3 regions of the Arthrobacter sp. 2762 genome follow, and region 1 is predicted to be linked to each of the others. Evidence: riboswitches for the same ligand, from Rfam matches in the RefSeq annotation. Region 1 holds a riboswitch; each other region holds the start of a gene.
The links. A riboswitch is a leader RNA that binds a small molecule or an ion and turns the genes downstream of it on or off. The one in region 1 is predicted to bind cyclic di-AMP.

Region 1 (5,496 bases):
GGCAAGCACAATAGTAAGTTTGCTTAGGAAGGGCGACCATGACCAGCTATGACCCTGAGGACGATCCCCGGACCTTCGGCGCCTCTGGCGCAGCCGAGCGGGACGACACGGCCGGCGACACCGCTGGCGACCCGGACGATATCCACACAGATCCGGACATGCGCCAGGACGAAGACGACGATCCTGCAGCGTCCGCCAACCCCGATCCCCTGGACGGCAACGTCACGGGACTCGAACCCGGGGGCGGCGTACCCCCAGGCGAAACCCCACCGGCGGAGGGCAGCATGAGCAGCGACCAGGGGCACGAAGAGTAGCTCGTCGCCAAGCCGCTGTTACGTTGTTGGGCAACAACGTAACAGCGGTCCAACAACGTAACAGCGGCTCAACAACGTAGAACCACACGTGAGGAGCAACCAAGGCTACGGCAGCTTCAGGATCTCCCCGAGGTCGTAATCAGCCGGCTCCTCCAGTTGCGAGTAGGTGCAGCTCCCCGGAGTCCGGTCCGGCCGCCACCGACGAAACTGGGTGGTGTGCCGGAACCGGTCGCCTTCCATGTAGTCATAGGCAACCTCGATGACGAGCTCCGGCCGGAGGGGAACAAAGGAGAAATCCTTGCCGGCGCTCCACCTGCTCTGCGCGCCCGGCATTCGGGAACCGCTAACTGCCGCATCTCCTTGATCGGCCCACTGGCCCCAAGGATGTTCGCTGAATTCCGTCTGGTACGGCTCAAGTTCGGCCACCAGGCTTTCGCGCTTGGCCATGGGAAATGAAGCCACCACCCCCACGTGCTGCAGCTGACCGGCGTCGTTATACAGCCCAAGTAGCATCGACCCGACAACCTTTCCCGTTTTGTGCCAGCGGAATCCAGCCACCACGCAGTCCGCGGTCCGTTCATGCTTGGTCTTGAACATGACCCGCTTATTCGGCTGGTACGTCCCCCCGAGCGGTTTGGAAAGTACGCCGTCGAGCCCGGCACCTTCCAGCTGCACGAACCACTCCTGTGCTTGATCGAGTTCCGTCACCGCCGGCGTTACGTAGACGGGCGCCTCAGCCTTGGCCAGCGCCTTCTCCAAGGCGGCTCGACGCTCGGAAAACGGCTTGTCCATGAGGTTCTCGTCTCCCAGCGCGAGGATGTCGAATCCGATGAAGGAGGACGGGGTGCTCTCGGCAAGCATCCGCACACGGCTATCGGCAGGATGGATGCGCTGCTGAAGGCCCTCGAAGTCGAGCCTGTTGTCAGCTATGAGGACGATCTCGCCGTCGATCACGCATTTGTCCGGAAGATTCTTCTGGAGTGCTTCCACCAGTTCAGGGAAATACCGTGTCATGGGACGTTCGTTGCGGCTGCCCAGGATGATCTCATCCCCGTCTTTGAAAACGATGGTCCTGAACCCGTCCCACTTGGGCTCAAAGTGGCCCACATCAGGGATTGAAGGAACGGACTTGGCAAGCATGGGCGAAATGGGCGGCATCACTGGGAGGTCCATACGACTATGTTCTACCTGCCGCATGCGGCGGAAGCTAGTCTTGGGCCATGGATATCTTGGCCGTTCTGGTGGCGGTACTGGCAGCACCTGCCCTCATTGCTGCCCTTTGGTTCTGGGTCTCCCGCCAGAACAGCAAGGGGAAAGTCCGGCGCGGCGCCACGGGTGGGATGCTGGGTGTGGCGGACGAAATTTTTCGACCCGAGACCCATTACGCACACCAAGTCCAAAGGATCCAGCACGAGCTGCCAGCCCCGGCTCCGGCCCCGGAGCCTAAGTCCTAACGGACCTTCGCGCTGGAAGGCGTCCCGCCCGTTACATTAATGTGACTTTACTATGGCGCTCATGTACGGTCTAAGAGCGACCCGTATCTCCGCTGGGCCGCTTCCGGGTTGACGCCGAGCTCTGCCGCAAACCGGGATCCGCCAGACTCGCGGCAGAGACGGGGGACCCAGAGTTCCCGGGCCTGATTTTTCTTAGGCCCTTGGGGTGAAGCCGCCATGTGCGGCCGGACGGCCTCGTCCGAACCCGACAGCTAACCTCGCAGGCGTTGAGAGGCAACCACCATGAACCCCCACCCATGGATCAGCCGCGCCGCGCCCAAATTGCGCGCGAGCGTACCCAGCCAACCGGACGCCGTCGGGCCCAACCCAGCGGATCCTCCAACAGCACGCCAGAAGCGGAAGCAGGTTTAACAGGCACGACGCCGGAAACCACCACCGCTCCTGCTCCCGCCCCTGCGGCACCCACCACGCGCGCAGCCGCTCGCGCGGCAGAGCGTGAACGGGCAGCCCAGGCAGTTATTTCTGCTGAGACAGCTCCCGCCGAAACTGCTCCAGCAAAAACAGAACCGGCGGACTCTGCTCCGGCGGATTCTGCTGCGGTATATTCTGCTCCCCTGGAGCCGGCAACTGCTGCGATTCCAACTGTTCCGGGGCGCGAACCGGTCGCTCCCGAACCGGCTACGAATCCAGAGCCCGCTACCGCTGCTATGCCGATCGTTCAGGCACCCACGCCCGCCGCGCACGAACCGGAACCCGCCACTGCTGCGATCCCGATCGTTCAGGCGAAGAGCCATGCCCAGCTCGCAGCGGCCGCGACCGCCGCCGCTGGTCTCGCAAGCCGGAAAGCCCTTCGCGCCCAAGAATCCGAGAGCGGCACAGCCGATAAGGCGGCTGCCGAAACCTCAGCGAGCGGCGCCACTACCTTCGGAGCTTCATCCTTGGGTGGGTCGTCACTGGGTGGGTCGTCCTTCAGCCACGAACCACACTCCGTCCTCACCAAGGCCGCCTCGGTCAAAACAATGAGCCAGCGCATGGCAGTTGTCGCTGGAGCATTGGGCTTGGTATTGACCGTTGGCACCATGAGCCAGGCCTTCGAGCTTCCCTTCTTCGGGAAGGAAACACCGACCCAGGAAGCCAGTGACGCAAAGACAGGTGGCGACAGCAGGCAGTCAACTTCGGCCGCTCCTGCGCCCAGCTCGTCCTACTCCACTGCCTCTGCTTCGTCGGCCACCAGCGAGGCCGGACGGCCGGCAACTGTTGCAACGCAGTCGTCAGAAGAGGCACCCGCTCAGGGATCGGCGTCGTCCATTCCTACTCCGCAGGTTTCACTCGCGGATCCTGTTTGGGTCCCTTCAGCAGTCCCGTCGGCTGTTGTTCCTGTGCCGGGCGTGACAACTCCTGTACCGACCCAGCCTGCCCCGAGCCCGGTTCCGTCGGACACGGTTACCACCCCACCTGCCACGACGACGCCGACGCCCACCGTCACTCCGGCGCCTAGTCCAACACAGACTCCGGCGCCAAAGCCAAAGCCGACCGGGAGCCCCAGCACCACGCCGTCCAATGGTTCAGCACTGGACCTGGACGGCATACTCGACGGCGCGACAGGGATCTTGAAGTGAGCACGCAACTTCCCAGGACCAGCAAGCACGTCGGATGGCACGGCCGGTACTGCAGCAGCAGCCGCCCTGCCACCTTCCGTCATCGGATGGGCCGCTGGAGCTGCCAGCGGTTGCGTCGAGCCTAAGGAATCACGGCAACAAGAAATCACTGCAACGAGATGAGGCAGGCACCTACCCGGGTGCCTGCCTCTTTTGTTCCGTGTGTCGCTTGTTCCTGGTATCGATCGGTTCTACCCAAGCAGCCACGCCACCATAACCAACGCCCCGACGCAAAGCACGGTTGTGCAGAGGATGACGTCCCTGGCCATTGTCATTCCGCGTCCGTAGGGAGAAGCGAAAAGGAAGACATTCTGGGCGGTCGGAAGTGCGGCCATGATGACGCTGGCCAAGAGGTGTTGACCCTCCAACCCGAACACAAAGCGCCCCAGCACCCAGACCACCGCGGGCATGCCCGCCACCTTCAAAGTGGTTGCCACCACGGTCTCCACGCGGCCATCGCCCTTTTGAAGAGGGGCCTTGCCTGCCAGCGACATGCCAAAAGCCAGCAGAACCATGGGGACGGCCGCGCCGGCCAGCATATCAATGGGTTTCTGGACGAGCTCCGGCGCATCCCACGCCGTCAGAGCCATCACCGCCCCCAGCCCCGAGGCGATAATCATGGGATTGGAGAAGGGCTGCAACAGCATCCGTTTCCACGAGATTTTTGTGCCACCTGCGACGCCCAGGACGCTGAGGTAGAAGGGCGCCATGATCAGGAGTTGAACCAGCAGGACTGGAGCAACGTGCTGCGCCGTGCCCACTGCATACAACGAGACAGGAATGCCAATGTTGTTTGCGTTGGCATAACTGCTGGCCATGGCACCAACCGCCGTTTCCGCGACTGGCCGCCGGAAGAACACGAAGCTCAGCAAGCAATAGAGAAGGCCTATGACGGCTGCTGACAGGAGCGCAAGAGGGGCGTCGACCCCAAGTGCTGCGCGGATATCGCTTTCACCTACCACCGTGAACAGCAGCGCAGGATTGGTGATGTAGAAGGCCGTCCGAGTCAGCGCGCTTTGGACATCAGGGGCCAGCACTTTGTAGCGGGTGGCGAAATAACCCACCGCGATGACCGAAGCGACGATGAGGATTCCCGAGACAACGCCGCCCACCTTGCTCCTAAGAATTGTTGAGAAACCGCTTTCTCAGCGTAGGGGACGCCTGAGTGACTGTCCACTTCAGCGCTGCCGTTCCGCAACCTGCGTTCCACAACACGCATTCCATGGCACCAGGCGAGTCAGCGGCACGGCACGCGCTAGATCCGGGGCCGCGAGGCCCACCGCTGGGCCTTCAGTGCAGCATGCAGCTCAAGCCGGATCCCACCGCTCAACGGATCAGCTCCGATGAGTTGGCGGATCCGGGCGAGTCGGTTGTAGATGCTGCTTCTGTGCAGGTGAAGTTTCGCCGCCACATCCTGCACTGAGCTGTCGTTGTCATAGAGCAGTTCCAGCACGGGCAGGAGTTCGCCGTTCTTATCCTGGTCCTCCAAAGTCCTGAAATGAACGGAGCCCGTATCATCCCAGCCGCCCGGCGCCTGAAGACGATCGAAGAGTTGATAAACGCCCACCGCCCGGCTATCTACCAACTCGCCGAGGGGTGGATCCACGGCTGCAGCCTGTGCTGCCACTTTCGATTGCCTGTAGGCGCCCGCCAATTGCCGTATGACCTGGAACGGCTCGCTAATGCCCAGGATCACCCGCTCCACCGTGCGGCCCGCTCGCTTGGCGAGCTCCAATTGATAGTGCACCAGAACTTGGGCGTGGTCCGCCCGGCCACCGGATTCCCGGAACAGGACAACGGAATGCGTCTCCGTACCGGCGCTGAATAACGCGGCGTTGACACCAATGGTGGACTGCAGCGCTGCTGTTCGGTGGGTTAACGTTGCGGCAATGGGGTCGACGTCGGTTCCGCCTCCGTCGGCGTCCAGGATGGTCACCAGTTGCCACGGACCGCGGCCCTGGATCTCCTTCCAACCGGCCACCGCTGCCACGGCGTTGGACTCGCCGCCACAGGCGGCCAGGAACTCCTGCTCCCGTCTCCTTCGGAACTCTGATTCGGCTGTGTTGGAAT
Region 2 (5,496 bases), on a different contig from region 1:
GGCACACAGCATTGATCACTGGCAGCGCCACCCCGTACGCAGCGGGGGCGCTGACGCCCGGCGCCACCGAAGCAGGCAGCACGTCCAGGTCGATCGTCAGGTACAGCGCATCGATTCCAGCCACGAAGTCGGCTACGAACGTCTCGACGCGCTCCGTGGAACAGTCCTCGTCCAGCAAGTACTTCACGCCCAGGCGGTCAGCGGTGTCAAAGAGCGTGCGGGTGTTGTTGGGCTCCGAGATTCCGACGACGGCGTACCGCAGTTCGCGTCCAGCAGCGGATTCTTCCTGGGCCATCTGGAGGAACGGGGTGCCGGAGCTCGGGGTGGGCTCATCGCGCAGATCGAAGTGGGCATCCAGGTTCAAGACGCCCAACCGCTTTCCGCTGCGCACCGCATTGGATCCGGCAACCCCCAGGTAGCTGGCAAATGCCGTCTCGTGGCCGCCGCCCAGCACCACGGTGAGATTTCCGGCGTCGAGCAGTTCCGAGATGGCGCCTCCGGCGCGTTGTTGGCCTTCTTCCAGTGAGTCGTCCTCCACAACCACGTCGCCGGCGTCGAACACGTCACGGTCCAGGTGGAACGCCAGCGGAGCCAGCGCCGAGCGGATGGCGGCCGGAGCGGCGGCGGCACCCACACGGCCCTTGTTGCGCCGCACTCCGGCGTCGCTGCAGAAACCCAGCACGACGGCGGGACGCGAGGCACCAGGAGCGGCAGGGGAAGTAAGGGGTGCTACGGCCTGCCACCAGCGGCGATGCTCGTCGCCGTCGCCGTCAAAGCGGCCGGTCCATGGCGTGGGAAGGACGTCTACGGAGGGGTTGGTGCTGGTGTTTGGGGCCATGCTTTAAGCACACCCCACCTGCGTGCCAAAAAACAGCTGCAGCGTACTGCAGTGTCTGAGATGCCGGACTTCGCTACTTGACCCCCAACAACTCCTCCACAGTTCCGATGCCGAAGAACAGCAGGAAGGCAGCTGCCACTGCCCACATCAGGGGGTGGACTTCACGTGCACGGCCCTGGAAAGTGCGGATCAGGACGTAGGAGATGAAGCCTGCGCCGAGGCCGTTGGCAATGGAGTACGTGAAGGGCATGAGGGCGATCGTCAGGAACGCGGGGATGCCAACGCCCCAGTCCTGCCAGTCGATCTTGCCAACCTGGGACACCATCATGAAGCCCACCACCACAAGCGCAGGCGCCACGGCTTCGAACGGGACAAGGTTGATGAGCGGAGTAAAGAACATGGCCACCAGGAAGAGCAGGCCCGTGACAATGGAGGCGAGACCTGTGCGGGCACCTTCGCCAATGCCCGCGCCCGACTCGACGAAGATCTGGTTGGACGAAACGGAGGCGCCGCCACCGATGATTGCGCCCAGGGCGTCAACCTGCAGGACGCGGTCTACGTTGGGAATGTTGCCGTGCTCGTCCACGGTTCCGGCCTCGTTGGCCAGGCCCACCATGGTGCCCATGGCGTCGAAGAAGATGCTGAGGAGTATCACGAACGCCAGCAGCGCAGCAGCCACAAATCCGAGGTGTTCAAAGGCTCCAAAGGGGTTGGCTTTGCCGATCAGGGAGAGGTCCGGAGCGCCCCATTCGGAAAGTGTGGGGGCCACCAGGGACCAGCCGCGCGGGTTGACGTTTTTACCGTCGAAGCTGGGACCAATGTGCAGCGTGAATTCGAGGATGGCGGCCAGGGCGGTGGATACCACGATGCCGATCAGGATTGCGCCGCGGACCTTTCGCACCACCAACGCGATGGTCAGGACCAGGCCGACGGCGAACACCAACGTCGGCCAGCCCATCAGCTTGCCATCCACGCCAAGGCCGAGGGGGACAGTGGTGCCCGCGGCATCCGGGATGCGTCGGACAAAACCGGCGTTGACCAGTCCAATCAAGGCGATGAAGAGGCCAATGCCCACGACGATCGCCGTCTTGAGGGCTTCCGGGACGGCCCTGAAAACGGCCGTGCGGAATCCGGTGAGTACCAGGATGAGCATAGTGACACCCGAAAGCACCACCAGCCCCATCATGTCCGGCCATGTCAGCTCCGGGTGGGAGGCAACCGTCACGGCGACGAATGCGTTCACTCCCAGGCCCGTTGCCACGGCGAAGGGGTGCTTGGCCCAGGCGCCCATGAGGATGGTGAGGATGCCCGCCACGAAGGCAGTGGTTGCCGCTACGGCCGTGAAACCGAGCGACGCCCCGCTCGAGTCTGCCCCGGAGAGGATCAGCGGGTTCAGCACCACGATGTAGCTCATGGCGAAGAAGGTCGCGAAGCCGCCACGTATTTCGCGCGAGTATGTGGACCCACGCTCGGAGATCTTGAAGTAGCGGTCGATTGCAGAACCTTGTTTAAGCATGAAGGTCTCCGGGGATCGGGGGAGTTTGCTCTCAAATCCTATGCCCGCTGATGTGGGGCGTTGGGACGATTCGCCTAGTCTGTAAGGAAGCCAACACTAGGAGAAACCGCCCCATGCGTACCAGCCGCCCGCTTCTGGCCGCCGTCGTAGCCGCTCTCGCTTTCGCTTCCGCGTTGCTGCTGGGAGCCGCTCCGGCCTCCGCGCATGACGTCGCCGAATCAACAACTCCCGCCAACGGTGCCCGGGTGGCTGAAGTGCCGGCGTCGGTATCCATCACCTTCAACAACCGGCCACTGGCCATCGGTTCGGGCGTGACTGTCACCGCTGGGGGCGAAAACTGGGCAGATGGCGCAGTGGAAATCATCGACAACATGGCTGTCCAGAAGCTGCGTCCGGGCGCTCCAGCCGGGGAATACACGGTGGTGTGGCGCGTGGTCAGTTCAGACTCCCACCCGATCGAGGGAACCTTCAAGTTCACCGTTTCCGGGACAAGCACGACGACGACGGCGAGCGGCTCAGCAGGCGCCTCCCCCTCGGCTTCGGCGGCTGTTCCGACGGCGGGCACAGCAGCCCCCGGTACGGAAAATACTGAGCCGGCTCCGGCGGCTTCCCAACCCTTCCCCTGGAGCATCGTTGGCCTCGCTGTGGTGGCGATCGGTCTCGTGATCTTCCTCGCTGTTACAGCCCGGAGGAAGCTAGCGGCTCCCAACGACGCGGATGGCGAAAATTCCCCGGAATAGCAGGGTTTTCTACATACTTGCGAAGATCTCGAAACGGTCACTGCGACACGCCAAAAACGAACTGCTCGTTACGTAAATGTGACTTTGGGGTGATCTTCCCGTACGGTTGTACCTGTGCCTGTTCCACGTAACGGGCATTTCCGGGCTGATTGCCTAGCTCTGCCGCAGTCCGGAATCCGTTCGCAGACAAACCTACGGCAGAGACGGGGAACCCATTTTGGCCCGCTTTCAGAGCGCGCCTTGGGGTGAAGTCACGAAGCTTCCGCTGCACAGCGGGGGATAGTGGCCGGGTGACTCCCATCCGAATCCGACAGCTAACCTCGCAGGCATCGGGAGAGGCTCTTTCATGTCTTCACGCATTCTTCGCGGCCGTCGTAAGGCGGACAGCGTACGTCCTAATCCGTTCATCTCCATCTCCAAGGCTGTTGCCAGCAACGCATCCGGCGCAGGTCGCCAAGCCGCTGTCATCGCAGCAGCTTCAGGCCTCGTCCTGACGGGTTCCATCGCTGCCCACGCTGCAGAGACCCCCGTTCAGCGCGACTCCAGCCCTGCTACTGTCGCCGAGACCGTCTCCGAGGGTCCCACCAAGGTTGTTACGGCCGCATCCACGGCCACCATCAACTTCGAGCGCCCCGCGGTTGCTTCCGTAGCGGCTCCCGTTATTGAAAAGCCGGCTCCCGTTGCTCCGGCTCCGGTTGCCAAGGCCGCAACGGCTACCGTCCAGGCCGCTGCAACCACTACGGCTACCGTTCCGGTGGCAGCCGCGCCTGCTGCCGCAGCTCCGGCTGTTGGTGGCGTCAACGCCGCTATGGTCGCCTCGGCTTACGCCCAGATCGGCATCATGCAGGACTGCACCGCCATGGTGGAAAGGGCCCTCGGCTCCGCAGGCATCCCGGTTGGCGACCTCGCACCCATGCAGTTCCTGAACTACGGCAAGGTTGTCAGCGACCCCCAGCCCGGTGACATGATCGTCCAGTCCGGCCACGTAGCCATCTACATCGGCAACGGCCAGGCTATCAGCGGTGGCATCAACGGCAACCAGACGGGCATCCACCCGATCAGCTGGCTCACCGCAACCGGCCCCATCACGTACGTACGCGCTGGCGCCTAAGCTTCACGCTCCAACTCAAAGGCCGGTGCCTTCGAGGACTAATGTCTTCGGAGGTACCGGCCTTCTGAGTTAACTTTTGTTCGTTTTAGGAACAGGCTTCGGTTGGCTCAACCGTTTCCAAGCCAGGGTTCCAGGCAAGGGGTTCTAGGCAAGGGCGATGCCAGGCCCGGCCGGGAGGGCCACCTTGGATGAGATCGCTTGCCCCACTGCCTTGGCTTGACGTAGTACTTCCTTGGGCGTGGGTGTAATAAGTTCCCCAACGCCCACCAAGTGCATCCCGACGGCACGCATGGCTGCCACGAAGTTCTGGCCTATGGCGATTCCCAGGTCGGCAAGCATACGGCGTAGCTGGCTCTGGGCGCAGCGGGTCACCACGATGTGATCTGCCAGGAGAACTCCGCTGGCCGTATGCACGGCCCATTGCCGTGGGGTGGATTCAAGGGGGCCATAGACGCTTAGCCCAGCCCTCAGACTGGCCGTGTTCAGGCTTGCGACGGGTCCGTATCCAAGCTGCGAGGACGAGTCGCCACCCAGGAAGTCCAGACGAACAGCGCGTGTGGTGGTGCGGACATCCAGGTGATGGCTGGCTGCGTAGTTGCGCAAATGGCGCAGGATCTCGTTGCGTTCCTGCATTGCCGCGGGGTCGGCTGCGTCGCAGCGCTGGAGCATTCCCGTGTGGACCGCTGGTCCGGTGGTCGACAAAGTACCAAAGCCATCCAGCACGATGGAACCTATGCCATAGCGGCTGAGCTCGCTGGCAACAGCCAAGCCGGACAGGCCGGTGCCGATCACCACGGTGGTAGTCCGTTCCGTGACGGAATCAGGAGTGAGTGACACTGCTTGGGTTCCTCCTTGACGTGTGTGCCTTTCGGCAGCGCGTGGGATCGCGTCCGAGTTCCCCAAGCGGCCGCAAATAAATGGCCGGATTGTGTCCTGGGACACTTTTGCCGGCCATTCGGTGACTCGAACACTACCGAACTTTTTCTGCCATGGATAGCCTCCGCGACAGCGTGTTTTGGATGTTCATCCGCAGCGCAACACGGAGGGCGGTGAGCATGCCGAAAACCGAGCCCGGACCGTTATCCACATAGCCCACAGTCGCCTTGATTCGGCATTGCCAACCGAGAATAGTGGGCATTGGAAGGAGAACCCTGCGGGTTTCTTCGGCCCCGGCTATTGGTTGCACACCAGCAAGGGAACACCGGTACGGAGAACCTCTGGCAGAATGGCCGGAACATCAAGCAGTAGGTGGAGAGGCGGGCCCCATGGACCAGCACGGCAGACACATTGA
Region 3 (5,496 bases), on a different contig from region 1:
GGTCCCGCGCCGAAGCGTCCGTCCTTGGGCAGCAGGTCGGCGGGAATAGTGATGCTGTTGTCGCTCACGTATGGCTCCAATGGGTATCGGTTAGAGAGGGGGAGGTGGGCAGGTGGCATCGGCTGCCCCTTCGACTCCCTCATTCTGCCTGACCGGACCCACCGTCAGGAATCTGCGGTTGTCATAGTCCGCCACGTGGAATGACGGACCACCACAGGCATTGCGGCCCAGGGAAAAATTATCCAGAGTAATTCCAAATAAGCTAGGCTGGGGTTGACGTTCCTGAGGTGTCGGTTGCACACCGTCCACCTTGGCTGGGACGCGGTACGGTGGAGATTACGCAAGAAATGCGTTCGAGGAGAGCTGAGCTGGATGACGGATCTGATCGATACCACTGAGATGTATCTTCGGACCATTTTGGAGCTTGAAGAAGAGAACATCGTGGCTCTTCGCGCACGCATTGCGGAGCGTCTGCGGCACTCGGGTCCCACGGTTTCCCAGACCATTGGACGCATGGAACGCGACGGCCTGGTGATTGTGTCCAACGACCGCCACCTGGAACTGACCGAAGTCGGGCGCAAGCGGGCCACCGAAGTCATGCGGAAGCACCGTCTTGCCGAAAGACTCCTGGCGGACGTCATTGGTCTGGACTGGGCGTACGTTCATGACGAAGCATGTCGCTGGGAGCATGTCATGAGCGAACGGGTGGAACGGCGGCTCTATGAGTTGTTGGAACACCCCACCGAGTCACCGTATGGCAACCCCATCCCGGGTTTGGAAGCGCTTGGCGGCCTCGCCAACCAGCCCCTTGCCCGGCTGGACGTCAACCTGCTGCATGCGATGGACGGGTATGCTGCCGATTCGCGCGTAGTGGTCAGCCGCCTTGCTGAGCCCATCCAGGTTGAGCCCGAGCTCCTCACCCAGCTCGACGAAGGCGGAATTCGTCCTGGCGCAACTGTCTCCTTGGAACGGGTGGGGGAGTACATCTCTGTCCGCGTTCCCGGCATTGAAGGAGCACTGGAGCTGCCTCCCGAGGTAGCTGCGCACGTCTTCGTCGCCGTCAGCTGACTCTGACTTTCCCTCCGACCGCGGGGAGTGTCGGATCTCACTTTGAGCTGGTTGCCGCGCGTGTGACCTGCGGATTTCGGCGACTGATGATATGGGGCCACCCACAACACGGTCGTCTGGAAAGATAACGAATTTATTACTGCGGGCTTTAATCACCTATAGTTATCTACTAGCGCCGATACCAAAGCGTTACCTGATCTGGAGCCGAGCTCTGCCAGCAGATCAGGTGTGTCATCAACTACTGGCAGAGGCGGGGGAACCACAAGCGGCTGCCTAAAGAAGCAGCCTTGGGGTGAAGTCCGCAGCAGAAGTGCCTACTAACGCAAGTCCTTCCGGGGATACCTGTGTGCCGTTTGCGCTTCGTGCGGACCGGGTCTTTGAACTCTCTGACCCGAATCCGACAGCTAACTTCGCAGGCTTTCCAGAGAGGAACAGAGTTTGACATCGCAGAACGTCAGGGGCCGCCGCCGCGCGTCCGGCCCCGCTGCTGAGCTGCGGCCAGCCCGCGCCGCAATGGAGATCCGGCCACGCGACACCCCGCGTCAGGTGCGCCGCCGTAAGAGCCCGTTGCGCCAGGTAGCCGACTTCGCCGCAGCCAGTGGTGTCGGGCAGAAGGCCGGTGTCGCGCTTGCCGCCACCGGACTTGCCCTGACTGTAGGCCTGCCTGCCACAAGCCCCGTCATGGCCACGTCCGAGTCCGGCCAGGCCGAGGCGGCCCTCTCCGTGCCCGGTGGCAGCCAACCGGAAGTTTCTGCAGCAGCCTCTGCCAAAATCGATTTCAGTCGCGCAGCCGTCGCTACCGCCGCTGATCCTGACGGCAAGCTCAAGCAGTTGCTGAGCGCCCAGTCAGCGGGGAGCATCCAGCGCGCCTCCTCACTTGGCACCTTGGGAAGTCCGCTGGACAAGCTGGTCACGGCATCGCCGTTTGGCTACCGTGTCAGCCCCCTTACCGGCGGCACCGGCGACTTCCACCGTGGCCAGGACTTCGTGGCCCAGTGCGGAACCGCCGTTCACGCCGCAGCCGCAGGCAAGGTCACATTCGCCGGGTGGCATGAGTACGGCGGAGGCAACCGCGTCGTGATTGATCACGGCAACGGCCTCGAGACCACGTACAACCACCTGTCGTCCTTCAACGTCAAGGTGGGGCAGACTGTCAGCCGCGGCGATACCGTCGCGCTGAGTGGCACCACAGGAGCATCTACCGGCTGCCACCTCCACTTCGAGGTCCAGGTCAACGGCGAAGTCGTAGATCCCATGGGCTGGCTCTGAGCCAGTTGATGGTTGTCTATCGCATTCATGACACGCCCCGTGACCTGAATGTGACATTCACGAACATCTGTTGTACCGTCTAAAGCGCATCGGCTTTTTAGGGGGCCGATGCACTTGAGTGGATTGCCTAGCTCTGCCACCACTCGAGGTCCGTTCGCAAAAATCGTCTGGCAGGGGCGGGGGAACCAATTTTGGTCTTCGAGTCAGAAGACCTTGGGGTTAAGTCGCAAAAGCTTCCTTGAAGCCGCGCGGCCGGATGACTCCCATCCGAATCCGACAGCTCACCTCGCAGGCATTGGGAGAGGCTACCTTCGTGTCATCACGCACTACCCCTGCGCGCCATCGCGCCGAATTGGTTCGCACGAACCCGTTGAACACCCTTTCCAAGGCTGTCTCAACCAATGCAGGCACCGTAGGCCGCCAAGCCGCCGTTCTGGCCGCAGCCTCGGGGCTCGTTCTCAGCGTTGGACTCCCGGCCCAGGCCGCTGACACCGACGTTTCCAAGTCGGAATCCTCCAGCACCCAGCAGTTGGTCGCCACCGCAGTTGTTACCGCGGAGCCCACCGCAACCGTTTCCTTCGAGAGCCCCGTTGTGGCTACAAAGGAAGCTCCCAAGGTTCAGCGGGCCTCCCAGCGCACGGCAACCGAAGACCAAGCGAACGGCACCCTCGCTGCCCTGTCCTCCAAGGCCAAGGATGCCGCTTCCAGCGCGGCAGCCTCAGGACTTGCAGCAATTGCCTACACCGGCATCGGCCACCCCTACGTTTGGGGCGGCACTTCCCCCAACGGCTGGGACTGCTCCGGATTTACCCAGTGGGTTTACGCCCAGGCCGGCATCAGCATCCCCCGCGTCAATGCCTGGACGGTCATGACCCCCACCAGCACCCCTGCCCCTGGCGACCTCGTCGTGCAGAACGGTGGAGCCCACGTGGGCATCTACGTCGGTAACGGCATGATGATCAGCGCTTTGAACCCCAGCCAGGGCACGCTCCTGCACTCCGCGGCCTCCACCGGCACGTCCTCGTTCTACACCCTCCGCTAGAAAATCCCATTCGGGGTAAGCCAGCATGCCCCCCAAGTGCTGGCAGCCCATAACCCGCGTGCGACCCCACCGTGCGCGGATACGAAAAGAGAGTAATCATGACCAGTGCAAACAAGGTTGCACGGCATAGAGCTGAGGCCCCCAAGACCAGCTCACTTGCCGTCATTGCCAAGGCTGTCAGCGACAACGCCGGTGGCGTTGGCCGTCAGGCAGCAGTGATCGCAGCTGCATCGGGCCTTGTCCTGACCAGCGGCGTTGCTGCAAATGCTGCGGACACCAACGTCCAGCGCGAATCTACGTCTGCGTCCACCCTTGACGTGCAGTCGGTTGCCCAGGTGACCATTGCTGCCGATTCCAGCGTCGCCATCTCCTACGAGCGCCCTGTGGTCAAGACTGTGGAAGCCCCGGCTCCCGTCGTCGAGAAGGCACCTGCCAAGGAAGCTCCGGCTGCCGGCGGCACCGCTACTTTGGCGGTCAACACTGATGCGTCCGCGGCCAAGGCGCCTGCTGCATCCAGCGGCCTCGGGGCGGCTATCGCTGCAGCGGCCTACGCACAGCTCGGCGTCACGCAGGACTGCACCATGCTGGTGACCAACTCGCTGGCCGCCGTCGGTATTCACTTCCACGATTGGCCGGCCGGCTACCTCTCCCTCGGCCGCACGGTCAGTGCAGCTGAAGCCCAGCCCGGCGACCTCGCCTACTATGCCAACGGTGGCTACGGCGGAATGGCACACATCGCTGTTTACGTCGGCAACGGCATGGCAGTCCACGGTGGATGGAACGGATCCACCACGGCACTGTTCAGCGTGAACGTTGGCTCCGGCCCCGTTTTCATCCGCGTCAACGGCTGATCAAGTACTCCACGGAACACCCCGCAGGCTCAGGCCGGCGGGGTGTTCTGCTTTAACCACGGGGTGTCCCGCACATGAACTTTCGCCAACACCACAGGCGAAACGGCGGAAAAATTCGTTGATATGGCATATAAGTGCTTACCCTTGTGTTGTCGATCCACAGCCCGTACAAGCAGAGGGCAGCCGGCCCTCGTGCCCCTGACGGGTGCGGCCGTGAAGAGGTACGTGCATGCGCACACTCGTTCTGAATGCTGGATATGAACCGCTGGCGGTAGTAACCTTCCGCCGGGCGCTGGTCCTTGTGCTGACTGGAAAAGCTAGCGTGGTGGCCGAAGGCGACGAGCCTGTCGTCGGGCCACAGGAGGTTCTCGGGAGACCATCCGTGATTCTTCTCAATCGCTACATCCGGCCCCGGTACAACAGGATCACTGCCGTGAGCCGCCGCGGGGTACTCCGCCGCGACGGCCATCGCTGCGCCTATTGCGGGAAAACAGCCCACACCATAGACCACGTCCACCCCAAATCCAGGGGCGGCGCGGATTCCTGGGAAAACCTGGTTGCGGCGTGTTTGAAATGCAACAACGCCAAGAGTGACCACACGCTGGCCGAGATGGGTTGGAAACTTCGTTTCAAACCTGGCGTGCCCACGGGAACCATGTGGCAGATCAAAGAACTCGAGAAACCTGCGCCGGACTGGGACCCGTTCCTGTTGCCGGAATCCGCCGCCTGATCGATTTCTGTTGCCCTCCCGCCGTCCGGGTAATCTGGGCGGATGGAGTTCAACGCTGTGATTCTGGCGGGTGGCAGGGCCACCCGCCTCGGTGGCGTGCCCAAGCCCGGATTAACGTTCGACGGCGCCAGCCTCCTTTCGCATGCCCTGCAGGCGGCACGGGGTGCTTCCGCTGTGGTGGTGGTTGGTCCTGACACCTCTGGTATCGGCGGCGTCCTGCCGGATGGAGTTCTTAGTGCCCGGGAGGAGCCGGCCTTTGCTGGGCCTGCCGCCGCGATAGCTGCTGGTCTGGTGGCTTTGCACCAGAATGGGCAACCAGCGCCGTGGACGCTCGTCCTGGCATGCGACATGCCGCACGCCTCCAGGGGCATTGCGCCCCTCTGGGAAGGATTGCGTGCCCATCCTGAAGTGGAAGGTGCCATGGCCGTCTCAGCCGACGGCCGGCAACAGCCCCTCCTGGGGGTCTACAGCACCACCGCTTTGGAAAGGGAAGTTGCCGTAGCTTCGGCAGCTTCGGGGTTAACGAACTCTTCAGT

Region 2: another riboswitch for cyclic di-AMP. It lies ahead of ABIE18_RS02815 (NlpC/P60 family protein); the one in region 1 lies ahead of ABIE18_RS11780 (hypothetical protein).
Region 3: another riboswitch for cyclic di-AMP. It lies ahead of ABIE18_RS15975 (C40 family peptidase); the one in region 1 lies ahead of ABIE18_RS11780 (hypothetical protein).

Annotation. Positions count from the first base shown of each region.
Region 1 is NZ_JBEPSI010000005.1:271,568-277,063, reverse strand. It holds gene ABIE18_RS11795 (DUF6480 family protein) at 39-314, shown strand; gene ABIE18_RS11790 (ATP-dependent DNA ligase) at 420-1,487, opposite strand; gene ABIE18_RS11785 (hypothetical protein) at 1,535-1,768, shown strand; cyclic di-AMP (ydaO/yuaA leader) riboswitch at 1,898-2,048, shown strand; gene ABIE18_RS11780 (hypothetical protein) at 2,065-3,387, shown strand; gene ABIE18_RS11775 (AEC family transporter) at 3,618-4,538, opposite strand; gene ABIE18_RS11770 (PucR family transcriptional regulator) at 4,682-5,496, opposite strand, start outside.
Region 2 is NZ_JBEPSI010000001.1:570,553-576,048, reverse strand. It holds gene hutG (formimidoylglutamase) at 1-838, opposite strand, end outside; gene ABIE18_RS02825 (NCS2 family permease) at 912-2,354, opposite strand; gene ABIE18_RS02820 (copper resistance CopC family protein) at 2,468-3,094, shown strand; cyclic di-AMP (ydaO/yuaA leader) riboswitch at 3,269-3,437, shown strand; gene ABIE18_RS02815 (NlpC/P60 family protein) at 3,441-4,205, shown strand; gene ABIE18_RS02810 (FAD-binding protein) at 4,350-5,042, opposite strand; gene ABIE18_RS02805 (universal stress protein) at 5,471-5,496, shown strand, end outside.
Region 3 is NZ_JBEPSI010000008.1:179,833-185,328, reverse strand. It holds gene serC (phosphoserine transaminase) at 1-68, opposite strand, end outside; gene ABIE18_RS15985 (iron-dependent transcriptional repressor DtxR) at 373-1,068, shown strand; cyclic di-AMP (ydaO/yuaA leader) riboswitch at 1,271-1,500, shown strand; gene ABIE18_RS15980 (M23 family metallopeptidase) at 1,507-2,337, shown strand; cyclic di-AMP (ydaO/yuaA leader) riboswitch at 2,483-2,646, shown strand; gene ABIE18_RS15975 (C40 family peptidase) at 2,651-3,379, shown strand; gene ABIE18_RS15970 (NlpC/P60 family protein) at 3,478-4,230, shown strand; gene ABIE18_RS15965 (HNH endonuclease) at 4,460-4,960, shown strand; gene ABIE18_RS15960 (NTP transferase domain-containing protein) at 5,003-5,496, shown strand, end outside.